Regions from separate parts of the Pseudalkalibacillus berkeleyi genome, predicted to be linked through region 2. Evidence: riboswitches for the same ligand, from Rfam matches in the RefSeq annotation. Region 2 holds a riboswitch; the other holds the start of a gene.
What was found. Region 2 has a riboswitch for FMN ahead of L2716_RS01425 (ECF transporter S component). Riboswitches for the same ligand answer to the same signal wherever they lie in the genome.

Region 1: linked by a shared signal. The riboswitch ahead of ribD (bifunctional diaminohydroxyphosphoribosylaminopyrimidine deaminase/5-amino-6-(5-phosphoribosylamino)uracil reductase RibD) and the one ahead of L2716_RS01425 (ECF transporter S component) in region 2 are both predicted to bind FMN.

What each region holds. Positions count from the first base shown of each region.
Region 1 is NZ_JAKIJS010000001.1:1,474,297-1,480,619, reverse strand. It holds gene lysA (diaminopimelate decarboxylase) at 88-1,413, shown strand; gene L2716_RS07850 (peptidylprolyl isomerase) at 1,495-1,929, shown strand; FMN riboswitch at 2,075-2,222, shown strand; gene ribD (bifunctional diaminohydroxyphosphoribosylaminopyrimidine deaminase/5-amino-6-(5-phosphoribosylamino)uracil reductase RibD) at 2,411-3,502, shown strand; gene ribE (riboflavin synthase) at 3,506-4,153, shown strand; gene L2716_RS07835 (bifunctional 3,4-dihydroxy-2-butanone-4-phosphate synthase/GTP cyclohydrolase II) at 4,218-5,411, shown strand; gene ribH (6,7-dimethyl-8-ribityllumazine synthase) at 5,496-5,966, shown strand; gene L2716_RS07825 (GNAT family N-acetyltransferase) at 6,216-6,323, shown strand, end outside.
Region 2 is NZ_JAKIJS010000001.1:263,360-269,682, reverse strand. It holds gene ytvI (sporulation integral membrane protein YtvI) at 1-658, shown strand, start outside; gene L2716_RS01435 (PAS domain S-box protein) at 863-3,076, shown strand; gene L2716_RS01430 (DUF6454 family protein) at 3,171-4,076, opposite strand; gene L2716_RS01425 (ECF transporter S component) at 4,296-4,877, opposite strand; FMN riboswitch at 5,080-5,230, opposite strand; gene L2716_RS01420 (hypothetical protein) at 5,775-6,020, opposite strand.

The sequences.
Region 1 (6,323 bases), 1.2 Mb from region 2:
GTTTATGTACCTAAAATACATGGACTGGTTTTTTGTCTATCCATCAGTTAATGAGCTCTCTCCGATATAGAGAGAGGAGAAATGAACATGGTATTTTTAGGATCTGGCAATATGAATAGTGAAGGGCATTTAGAAATTGGTGACGTTGATACGGTTGATTTAGCGAAGGAGTTTGGTACACCTTTGTACGTCTATGACGTAGCGAAAATTCGTGAACAAGCAACAGCTTATCTTTCAACTTTTAAGAAGAGAAATGTGACAGCAAAGGTTGCATATGCCAGTAAAGCTTTTTCTTGCATTGCGATGGTGCAATTAATGCAACAGGAAGGACTCCACCTGGATGTCGTATCAGGGGGAGAGTTATTTACTGCGCTACAAGCAGGGTTTCCTGCAACGCACATACATTTTCATGGTAACAATAAGAGTATTGAGGAATTAACTGCAGCAGTTGAAGAAGGTGTAGGAAGTATCGTTGTGGACAACTTTTACGAATTGGATTGTCTTAAGTCGATTGGTGAAAGCCTGAACCGTGTCATTCCGATCCAGTTACGCATTACACCTGGCATAGAGGCTCATACACATGAGTACATCCTGACCGGTCAAGAGGATTCTAAATTCGGCTTTGATCTTATTAGTAAACAGGCGGATCAGGCTTTGCATGAGGCTCTATCCTCGTCATACATTGATATGATGGGTATCCATTGTCACATTGGATCACAAATTTTTGAATCAGATGGATTTGTGATGGCGATTCGTAAAATATTTGACTTACTGGAAGATTGGTCTGAATCATTTGGTTATGAAGCGCGAGTTGTCAATCTAGGTGGAGGATTCGGAATTGCCTACACGACAAATGACAAGAAGATTTCAATAGAAGAAATGATGAACGTTGTTGTAGATGAAGTCCAAGATCAAGTAGCAGAAAAGAGCTTGGCCATGCCTGAAATATGGATTGAACCAGGTCGATCGATCGTTGGCGAAGCAGGAACTACGCTCTATACGGTTGGGTCAGAAAAAAGAATTCCTGGAGTGAGAAATTACCTTGCAGTAGACGGAGGTATGACGGATAACCTGAGACCAGCTTTGTATCAGGCGAAATATGAAGCGGTGATTGCAAATCGTCTATCTCAAAAGAACACACAGACTGTATCTATAGCGGGGAAGTGTTGTGAATCAGGGGATATGCTCATCCAAGAGGTATCATTACCGAAAACCTCCCAAGGTGATATTTTAGCGATGTTCTGTACTGGTGCGTATGGATACTCTATGGCGAACAATTATAATCGTCTCCCGCGTCCTGCAGTTGTGTTCGTAGAAGAAGGTGAAGCTCAACTTGTCGTGGAGCGAGAAACATATCGCGATCTTGTTCACCTCGACCGTCCATTGAAAAAGACTGTAGTAACAAGTTTTTAAGGGATATCGAATGTGCATTTCTTTACTTCTCTTTCAAAAAAACATACAATGAAACTACTTGCAGTAGAGGAGGGTTTTATCATGAAAAAAGGAAGTATTGAATTTGAAAACGGCGAAAAAGTACTGATTGAATTTTTCCCAGAAGAAGCACCGAATACAGTAGCAAACTTTGAAAAATTAGCGAACGAAGGATTTTACAACGGATTAACGTTCCACCGTGTCATACCAGGATTTGTATCCCAAGGTGGATGTCCAACAGGAACAGGTACCGGTGGCCCTGGTTACACAATTGACTGTGAAACAGAAGGTAACCCACATAAACATAAGCCTGGTTCATTATCAATGGCTCATGCAGGTAAAAACACTGGAGGAAGCCAATTCTTCATCGTTCATGACAGCCAACCACATTTAGACGGTGTACATACCGTTTTCGGTCAAGTTACAGAAGGCTTGGACTCAGCATTACGTACTCAAAACGGCGACGTAATGAAAGAAGTTAAAGTTTGGGAAGAGTAATAAATGAGAAACTGACTCAGAAATCCATATTATTGGATTTCGAGTCAGTTTTTTCTTTAAAGGAAAAAGGTCGTTATATATGACTTAAACACATTCTCCTTGCTAATACGTTTGAGAAAGAGTAACATAAAATACATACAAGTAAATTATCCTTCGGGGTCGGGTGAAAATCCCAACCGGCGGTGATGAAGCGAGCGTTGCTTCTTAGTCCGTGACCCGGTGCAATTCGTTGTAGCGGTGGATTCGGTGCAAATCCGAAGCCGACAGTATAGTCTGGATGGGAGAAGGATATATAAGAAGAACCTAGGAAGAGAGTATGGATCAGTTACACATGCCACAGCTCTCTATCTTTACTCATGCCTACTATCTGAGCATTCGTTCAGTTCGAAGTTGCAGAGGTTTATTTCTTATGCTCTCATACCCCGAAGATGCGTCTAGCATTTTCGGGGTTTTTTGATGTTTAAATAAGGTGGTTAACATTATGGAACAAGAAGTTCGTTATATGAAACTTGCTATAGATATGGCGAAACAAATGGTTGGGCAAACGTCTCCGAATCCGAAAGTCGGCGCTGTTGTCGTTCGCGATGGTGAAATTGTAGGTATAGGCGCACATATGAAGGCCGGAGAAGATCATGCGGAAGTCCATGCACTCAACATGGCTGGCGACAAAGCGAATGGTGCTACGATGTTCGTTACATTAGAACCTTGTAGTCATTTTGGGAAAACGCCTCCATGTGCCAACCTCGTAATAGACAGAGGGATTTCGCGTATTTATGTTGCTACCCTCGATCCAAACCCTGTAGTAGCAGGTAGAGGAGTGGAACGACTCAAGCAAGCAGGAATCGATGTTCATATTGGTTTATTAGAAGAAGAAGCGACTGAGCTTAATCCGTTTTTTAACCATTTTATGAAAACGAGCTTACCTTATGTAACGCTGAAAGCTGCTTCTAGCTTAGATGGAAAGACTGCCACTACTACTGGGGAAAGTAAATGGATAACGGGTGAAGAGGCAAGGAGAGACGTCCACCATTCGCGTCAAGAGCATGATGCAATCTTAGTCGGTGTCCAAACGATTATTGAAGATGATCCTCAGCTTACAACGAGACTACCGTTCGGAGGTAAAAATCCAACCAGGATTATTCTGGATACTCATCTACGTATTCCTCGATCAGCTAAGGTATTAAATGATCGAGAAGCGCAAACCCTTATCATTACAGGGAGCCAAGTGGCTATGGATCAAATAGAAGAAATTCAATCTGAGTACGTCCAAGTGATCAAACTGGAGGCAGAGAGCATTCAAATCAGGTCCCTATTAGAACGGATGGCTACTATAGGCATCACCTCTATTTATGTTGAGGGCGGGGCAACTGTACACGCAAGCTTTGTGAAAGAACGGTGTTTCCAACAATTGATTACTTACTTAGCTCCTAAGATTATTGGTGGTTTTACAAGCCCTTCGATAATAGGTGGAGCAGGTATCAAATATATGGACGAGGCAGTTGATTTACAAACCATTTCATTTGAACAAATCGGAGATGATTTGAAAATTGTCTCTGTTCTAAAGGAGGGATAAGTCATGTTCACAGGTATTATTGAAGAGATTGGCACGATCCATTCTGTAAAAGAGTCAAGTGAAGGGTACGTTGTGACAATACAAGCAAAGAAAGTTCTTGAGGATGTTCAGCTAGGAGATAGTATCTCAGTAAATGGTATTTGTTTGACGGTAACCTCTTTCGGGCAAACTTCATTCACTGTCGATGTCATGCCTGAAACACTGAAATCTACGAATTTAAAACGTATTGGCTCCGGTGATCCGGTTAATCTTGAACGAGCAATGGCAGCAGGTGGACGTTTTGGAGGTCATTTCGTTTCCGGGCACATTGATGGAGTAGGTAAAATAGTGAAGAAAACGACAAAGCATAATGCGATTTACTATGAGATAGAGGCTCCTGATGATTTGCAGTCCTATTTCATGAACAAAGGATCTGTTGCAGTGGATGGAACGAGCCTTACGATATTTGGCGTCACAGACCGAACGTTTACGTTATCACTTATCCCGCATACGGTACAAGAGTCCGTTCTTGGTCATAAGAATGAAGGCGATCAAGTTAATATAGAGGCAGATATGCTAGCAAAATATGTGGATCATTTACTTGAAAGAAAAGCAGAGCAAACGTCCAAAGGGAAGTTGACGATGGAGTTTTTAACGGATAACGGATTTTAAAGTGTTCGTTACGGATGATCGGAATGATAAGTAAGGAGATATTTGAAAGGGTGGTGACCTCAATATGTTTGACCGTATAGAGGAAGCAATTTATGAATTGATGCAAGGTAATGTGGTCATTGTATGTGATGATGAGGATCGGGAAAATGAGGGGGACTTCATCTCACTCGCTGATCGAGTAACACCTGAAGTGATCAATTTTATGGTGACCCATGGTCGTGGTCTTGTATGTACTCCGATTACTGAAGACCTTGCAAGCAAATTAGAACTCAATCCAATGGTAAATCACAATACAGATCCACACGGGACGGCATTTACGGTAAGTATCGACCACAAATCGTCAACTACTGGCATTTCTGCACAGGAAAGGGCAACTACAATTCAACAGTTATTAAATCCGAAGTCAGTACCTTCAGACTTTAAAAGACCAGGCCACGTCTTTCCTTTAATCGCTAAGCAAGGCGGCGTTTTGAGAAGAGCAGGTCACACTGAAGCAGCTGTAGACTTGGCACGACTTTCTGGAGCAGAGCCAGCGGGAGTTATTTGTGAAATCATGAATGAAGATGGCACGATGGCAAGGGTGCCTGACTTACGAAAGATTGCAGATGAATACGATTTGAAGATGATCACAATCAAGGATCTCATCCAATACCGAAACCGAAAAGATAAGCTTGTTCAAAAGGAAATTGAAATTACTCTACCAACGGCGTTCGGGGAGTTCCGTGCCATCGGTTATTCAAATATCCTTGATCAAAAGGAACACATCGCACTTATAAAAGGAGAAATTATCCCTGATGAACCTACATTAGTTCGTGTTCATTCTGAATGTTTGACAGGGGATGCATTTGGTTCGTTCAGATGTGATTGTGGTCCCCAATTACACGCAGCCTTGTCCCAGATTGAACAAGAAGGAAATGGTGTACTCCTCTATATGAGACAAGAAGGCAGAGGGATCGGTCTTTTAAATAAAATGAAGGCTTACAAGCTACAGGAAGAGGGCTATGACACAGTTGAAGCTAATGAAAAGCTTGGTTTTGCACCTGATCTGCGTGATTATGGTATCGGAGCACAAATTTTAAGAGATCTAGGTATCTCTAAAATGAACCTCCTTACAAATAACCCGAGGAAGATCAAAGGCTTAAGTGGGTATGGTTTAGAAGTGCTCGATCGAGTGCCGATCCAACTACCACATAGGGATGAGAATGAAAAGTATTTAAGAACAAAACACAGCAAGTTAGGTCACATGCTTCACTTTTAAAAAGTGAATCGCAACATATATAGGTGACAACACAGAAATAAGTGGTGAATTAAGAGGAATATACAAATTAGGAGGAATAATATTATGGGTACAACATTTGAGGGACATTTAGTAGGAACGAATTTAAAAGTAGGGATTGTTGTAGGTCGATTTAATGAATTCATAACTGGGAAATTATTGTCAGGTGCTGAGGATGCATTGAAACGCCATGGTGTAAATGAAGAGGACGTTGATATCGCATGGGTTCCAGGTGCATTTGAAATTCCATTGATTGCAAAGAAGATGGTAGATTCGAATAAGTATGACGCGGTAATTACATTAGGAACTGTCATTCGAGGTTCTACTCCACACTTCGATTATGTATGTAGCGAGGTTTCGAAAGGGGTTTCTAGTCTTGCAATCAATTCTGGTGTACCTGTCATATTCGGTGTGCTAACAACAGATTCTATCGAACAAGCGGTAGAAAGAGCGGGAACGAAAGCTGGAAACAAAGGTTGGGAAGCTGCTGTTTCAGCTATTGAAATGGGTAATCTTTGCAGGTCGTTCAATAAATAGGCTTGTAAAAAGGTGTTTACCAAGATCTATAGAATGTTATACTTATATAGACTAAAATTAGCAACTTTAAAGAAGTTTCGCTATAATGAATGTGACTATATTGAACTTTATCAGTAGTATTCTTAAGAGGTTGGAACTGTATGAACAATAAAAAGCAAGAACGAATACTATTCATTGTAGTAATAATCGTTGCATTCCTCTTACTATTGTCACTCGTAGGGAAGTTATTTCGATAATGAGGGAGAACTTATGTTAATCCGTTATAAGCGTAACTATGAAAAAATTGCAATGGGACTTCTATCGTTCATGCCGAACGAAAAAGATCTCAAGAAGCTGCAACAAACCGTCAAGCAATAT
Region 2 (6,323 bases):
AGAAGATCTACGGAAGTTATCGATCGATTTCTTATCTGGGATCGCTAATGGCATCGTAGGATTTGCTACCGGTGTTCCACTTCTTTTAATTCAACTGCTTATATATCTAGTCAGCCTATTTTTATTCAGTCTTGATTTACCTCGACTCCACAAGGGATTTTTAAATCTATTTTCTGAAAATGCAAAAGAGAAGGTCCAGCTTGTTTTAAAACAGCTTTCGTTTGCATTTGTTGGATTTTTACGAGCACAACTCATTCTAAGCTTTCTGACATTCTTGATTGCTTGGATCGGTTTACTGATATTAGACGTGAAGTACGCGTTAATCTTTTCGTTGCTCATCGTCATTGTCGATATACTCCCGATTCTCGGAACAGGTTCATTCCTTGTTCCTTGGGCACTTTACAACTTATATGCAGGCGATCAACGACTCGCAATTGGATTGCTCGTTTTGTTCTTCCTGATTACGATTTTCAGAAGAATCATTGAACCTAAGATTCTTGGATCGAGTCTAGGAATTAGCGCGTTAGCAGCTCTTGCAAGCTTATACATTGGATTTGCGTTGTTAGGCGTTGTCGGATTAATTATTGGACCTGCAATCGTGATTATTATTAAATCACTCGTAAATGCAGGATTCTTAAACGTTAAAATTGATTTCTAAACTGATATTAAAGAGGCTAACTGTCACTTTTGACTTGGTTCCTGTTATGAACAGATGCCATCAAAGGTTGAAAGATATTTAGCCTCTTTTCTATTTGCTCAATCAGTGAATTTCTCCAATTGATATGATAAAAAAGAAGGATTGTCCTCATGTTGAGAAGAATCAATTACAATAAAGAATTGTCGAAGATTTGGGGGTGATGTCATGAAACCTTTTGAACATTCATTACTTGATAGTTATCCAGAGCCCTACATCTTAGTTGTCTTTTCCAAGGAAAATGATCACCTCGGTCATATCAACTATGTGAATCAGGCTGCAACAGAAGCATTACAATTAAATAAGAATTGCATCGGAAAAACCTTGGAAGATGTGTTTATTTATCCCAAAAGAATGGTCAAAACCTGTAAGGAAGCTATTTTAGAGGGAGAACCGATTACTTTAGAGCATGTCTCCATTACCCAGCCTAATGTTGTTTTTGAATATGTTAAATTCGTACCCATTGACTCTACAAGCGGAGTCCAATATTGCGGTATGATTTTGGATACGCCGTATGCAACAGACAAGATGATGACCGATGATCGAATGGTAGAATCTATTTTTATGTCCTCGCCTAACGCTACACTTATTCAAAGTGTGGATGGTGAAGTCTTCAAAATCAATCCAGCATTTACGGAAATGTTTGGTTGGAAGGATTATGAAGTAATTGGAAATAGAATTTCACTCTTCCCTTCTGGCTATGAAAAGGAATACGAAGAAATCGTTCGACAGCTGCGCCAGCAGGATGTGTATTTGATTCCGAAGACGAAACGTATACATAAGGACGGAACGATTAAGGATGTTTCGATTTGTTATATGAACATCTATAACCACCTTAGAGAACGGACAGCTGTCGCAAGGTTATACATTGATATATCGAAACAAATTCTCTTCCACGATAAATATTTAGAACAGAAGGGCACTTTTCAACTCATTACTGAAAACATGAAGGACCTTGTTGCGATAGCTGAGTTTTCTGGGAAAGTCGTATATGCTTCATCCTCTCATTTAGACATTACTGGTTATTCAGCAGAATCCTATTTAAATCGTAATGTGTTCAGATATATACACCCTGATGATCGTAGAAATGTATTTCAACAAATTAAACAAATGACCAACACAGGTTGTTCTGCAAAGGCAGAAATACGTTACAATCACGCCAGTAAAGGCTATATTTGGATTGAGCTCATTGCTTCTCCTCTATATGATGGGAAAGCACCATACGAAAAGTTTGTAATTGTCGGTCGTGATATAACGGATCGCAAACATGCAGAGGAAGCACTTCAAGAGAGCGAAGAGAAATATCGATTGATTCTTGAAAAGACATCTGATTTTATCGTTACTTTTAATCAAAATGGTGATGCAAACTATGTATCTCCTTCCTTAAAGAGTTGGTTGAATGATACAACGATTACCAATATGAATACCTTCCTAACCGATTATGTTGCAAAGGATGATTTCAGTCTTATGTATGAAATCATTAGAAGTGTATTCAAGTCTAAAGAAGCTGAACAGATTGCATTTACACTTGAAAAGGACGGTAAGAGCTATACATTCGATGCTGTTTTGACCCCTCTCATTTCTAGTGAGTATAACGGTTACTCAGAAGATCTTATCTTATTGATCGCACGAGACATTACAAAGCGTCTTGAAGATGAGCACGTTTCAATGCAATTAGAGAAGATGTCTACAGTCGGTCAACTCGCTGCAGGAATTGCTCATGAGCTTCGAAACCCTCTCACAAGTGTGAAAGGGTTTATCCGAATGATTAATGAAGAGGTTGAGGATCCTATGTTGAAAAATTACCTAGAGATCATCGGCGGCGAATTAGACAGTATTGAACGAATTGCGGATGAATTTATGGACCTAGCTAAACCTCATGTGATTGCGTTGAGCGAATGCGACCTTCACGATATTGTAGATGGTTGTGTGCGATTGTTTGAAGGTACAGCTTTCTTGAAAGGGATCAGTATTGATGTTGACTATATCAATGAACAGCAAGTCATCCTCAATTGTCAGAAGAGTGCCTTGAAGCGAGTCTTCATAAACATTATGAAAAATGCAATGGAGGCTATGGAAAAAGGGGGAGAGCTAAAAATACAGATTGAAGCTCGAGATCCTTATGTAGAACTAAGATTTATCGATTCTGGTAAAGGAATTGAAAAAGACCGGTTAAAATATATTGGTGAACCTTTTTATTCAACAAAAGAAAAAGGAATTGGTCTTGGATTAATGATGAGCAGGAAGATCGTAAGAGAACATGGTGGAAAGCTCTCCATTGAATCTGAATATAGAAAAGGAACGACTATACGAATCGTCTTACCGCTAGCAGCAACACCTGATACAAAAGAGCCATTAACTTCCTTACATTCATTTTCGTGAGGATAAGCGGGTTAAGGAATTTAACATTACTGCAAAAATAAGAGGGTGAACTTTGAAGCGTTTCTTCACAGGTTCACCCTCTTTTCTTTATTTACTATTGTTTTTCATAAATAAAAAGTGATGTATGATTATCATCTGGTACTGAAAATAGCCTGAATCCTTTTTCGCTCTGTTCTAGAAAAACAGGGTTTCGAGTGATTACATGTTTCTCAGGACTAAACTTCGTTACGGGTATTTCATGTTCGATATTATTTGTTTTGAGATCTATTAGAGATAGTCCTCCTAATTCAGATTTATCTCCATTACTTGTAGGCAGTTCAGCTAATCCACTGCATAGCATCTTGCGGTTTCCTACACTTTCACAATCTTGATAATCAATGAAATGGCTTGGGTTCTTGTTAACAGACTGTTGCTTCCCCTTTTGGTTCCATTTGTAAAACGTTCTCGAACCCCAACTTACTCCGTGAAGCTTTCTAGTAGAATGATCGCTCACGATTCCTCCGATGTGATCCTCCACCTCAAACGCTTTGTCGACTTGCAATGTATCAGGGTTCATTTTATAAATGATGGACTGACTATCCGGTCTATACTCAGCAACCGGTATCCAAATGTGCTTACCATCAAAATCGATTCCACCAGGATGGTACATATCTCCTCGACCTAATTCTATATCCTTGATCATCTGCCCTTCTTCATTCACAACAAATAGATGTCCGACTCCTTTCCCAGGTGTACGATCATATCCATTTTTTGATGATTCATCCTTCACGGGTTTTTCAACAATTTCAACGGAAGATATGTAATATCGATCGTCTATTTTCGTCATCCCTTGTGGATGATGTATGTTGAAATCCAAGTCTAGCTGCTTTACTTGCTTCCATTCAGTGTCTCTTGATAGCTGTTTAAATGATTCCGATAAGTTTGGATCGTCATTCGCTAATACTGTTGAAAATAATCCAATTAACAAAAATCCTGATAAAGTGATTGCAAGAATCCGCATGGCTTTGCCTCCTCATATTTCGTTCATTCATCAGTACCTAGTTTAAACAATGACATTTGTAATAGGAACGAGATTTGGGCTAACTTTAGAAAGTTTACGGAGTCTTTAAATAAGCTTAATTTAGGGACCACGGATATAGTTTTCATCAATTCACAAAAAAACTGACTCAAGTTGGACGATTGTCCTTTGAGCCAGTCTCTCATTCTTTTATCCACTTTTTTATGATGATCGTTGTTCCATGCGATTTAAGTACGGAGACAACTTGTAGTAAATCATGATAAACAATCCTGCTACGATTGTACTTTTAATCAAGTTAAAAGGTGTGATCCCTGTAATGATCAATTGTGTCATCATTTCTGAAGTCATAGGATCATAGTTCAAGAACCATGTGTATGCAGGCAGAATCAGCACATAATTGAGTAGTGCCATCATCAGAGTCATCGTCAACGCTCCTGTTAATAAGCCGAGCGTTAAGCCTTTCTTGCTTCGATATTTTCGAAACAATATTGCCGCAGGAACAATAAACAGACTACCTGCGATAAAGTTCGCAAACTGCCCAACAGGTACACCCGTCATACTACCTTGTACACCGTAATGCAGAATATTTTTTATTGCTTCAACCGTAATTCCAGCTACAGGTCCAAATACAATTCCACTTAGAAGTGCAGGCACGTCACTGAGATCGATCTTTAGAAATGGTGGTAGCCCCGGAAACGGAAAATCTAGAAGCATTAATACATACGCGATACTGCTCATGAGTGAGACAGCAATCATTCGATATAACTTCCCCTTTGGTTGCATAGGAAACCTCTCCTTTTTCCTAAACGCCATCTTGCTTCCAATGCATCGCACAGTCCTTGTGTCGATCAATTTCCTTTTCTCATCACCAAAATAAAAGCCCTAAAGCATTGGTTAAGCTTTAGGGAGTCATTTGCATATTTATCAGGTTATTAGGCCATGAGAAATGGAGCTTCTTAACTGAACGTAATCTAAGAAACTGTGCAAACATCTTCTCCCATCCAGACTATACTGTCGGCTCTGGCTTTTCACCAGATCAGCCATGTTCAATTAAACAACTGAACAAAGCTCGCGGGCTTATGAAGGGGACTTCATCTACCGCCGGTCGGGAATTTCACCCTGCCCCGAAGATGGTGTTTATTTTGTTGTTCGTTCTCTTACATTATAGGGCTTAAAGCCTAATCTAGCAATATAATTGCTTATATCTCACTATATGTTGTATTGTGATTCATCTTTGACACAAAATAGACAAAAAAAGAGCCCCCACCAAAAAGGTTAGAGCGAAGAATAGTATATACAAGCGGCACAAACCGCTTTCCATTTAAAATATAAAAGCTGCATGGCTACCCTCTTGTGGAGAGAACCTCCCCTAAGTTTATTGGAACGTCATTGGAACAACCGTCCAGATGTAAAGATGTTCTTCACTCTCCACTTGCAGGCTAGTGCTCACACTTTGAAGGGTGAATTTGTCATTCACCCTTCTTTTGTTATTGGCTCACTTACATTTTAAGGGAGTTGGTGATATAATTTGTAGAACATTCAATCATAGGGGGATATAAAAATGTTTAAGGTCTTTAAGCAATTTGGTGCAATTTCATGGGCTTCTATCGTTTTTTTGTTTACTTTGCTGACTTTCGGAATCAATCGTAAAATGAAGAAAAAAGATCGATAGAGATGCCTTTAATGACGGACTTGGTTTATGTGATCGATCTTGATAGATGAGTTCAGTATTTCCGCGCATTTCATCTCTTTCACTTTTCCTACACGTTTTTCTACGAGCACTTGTAATTCCCCTGCCGAAACTTCTTCAGGAATGTCCAGTAACTCTACATAATACTCTTTACTTCCCTCTACTAAAAAATCAATTGTGATTTTTGCAGTTAAACTCAAGTCCATCACCCTTCTCTCACTATGTATGTTATCCATAAAATTCTTATCTTAAAATTTCTTATCTTAAAATTTCTTTCTTACTATATTGTACGCACTCCTCACCATAAAGTTTCAAAAAAAATGCAATTTTTAAAAAATGACGAAAATCTTAAATTAATTGTACGACTTTTCTATTATTATGACCACCCGAAATCTTCTTAAAACATTTATTGTTCAATAAAACTAATCGAAATGACCTACATATCGGAAGTGAAATAATTTTCAAATAATAAAATTATGGTCTATAGTCACCGGAAACGACACAAACACCTGGTTTGTTATTGGAGTGTAAATAAGGGT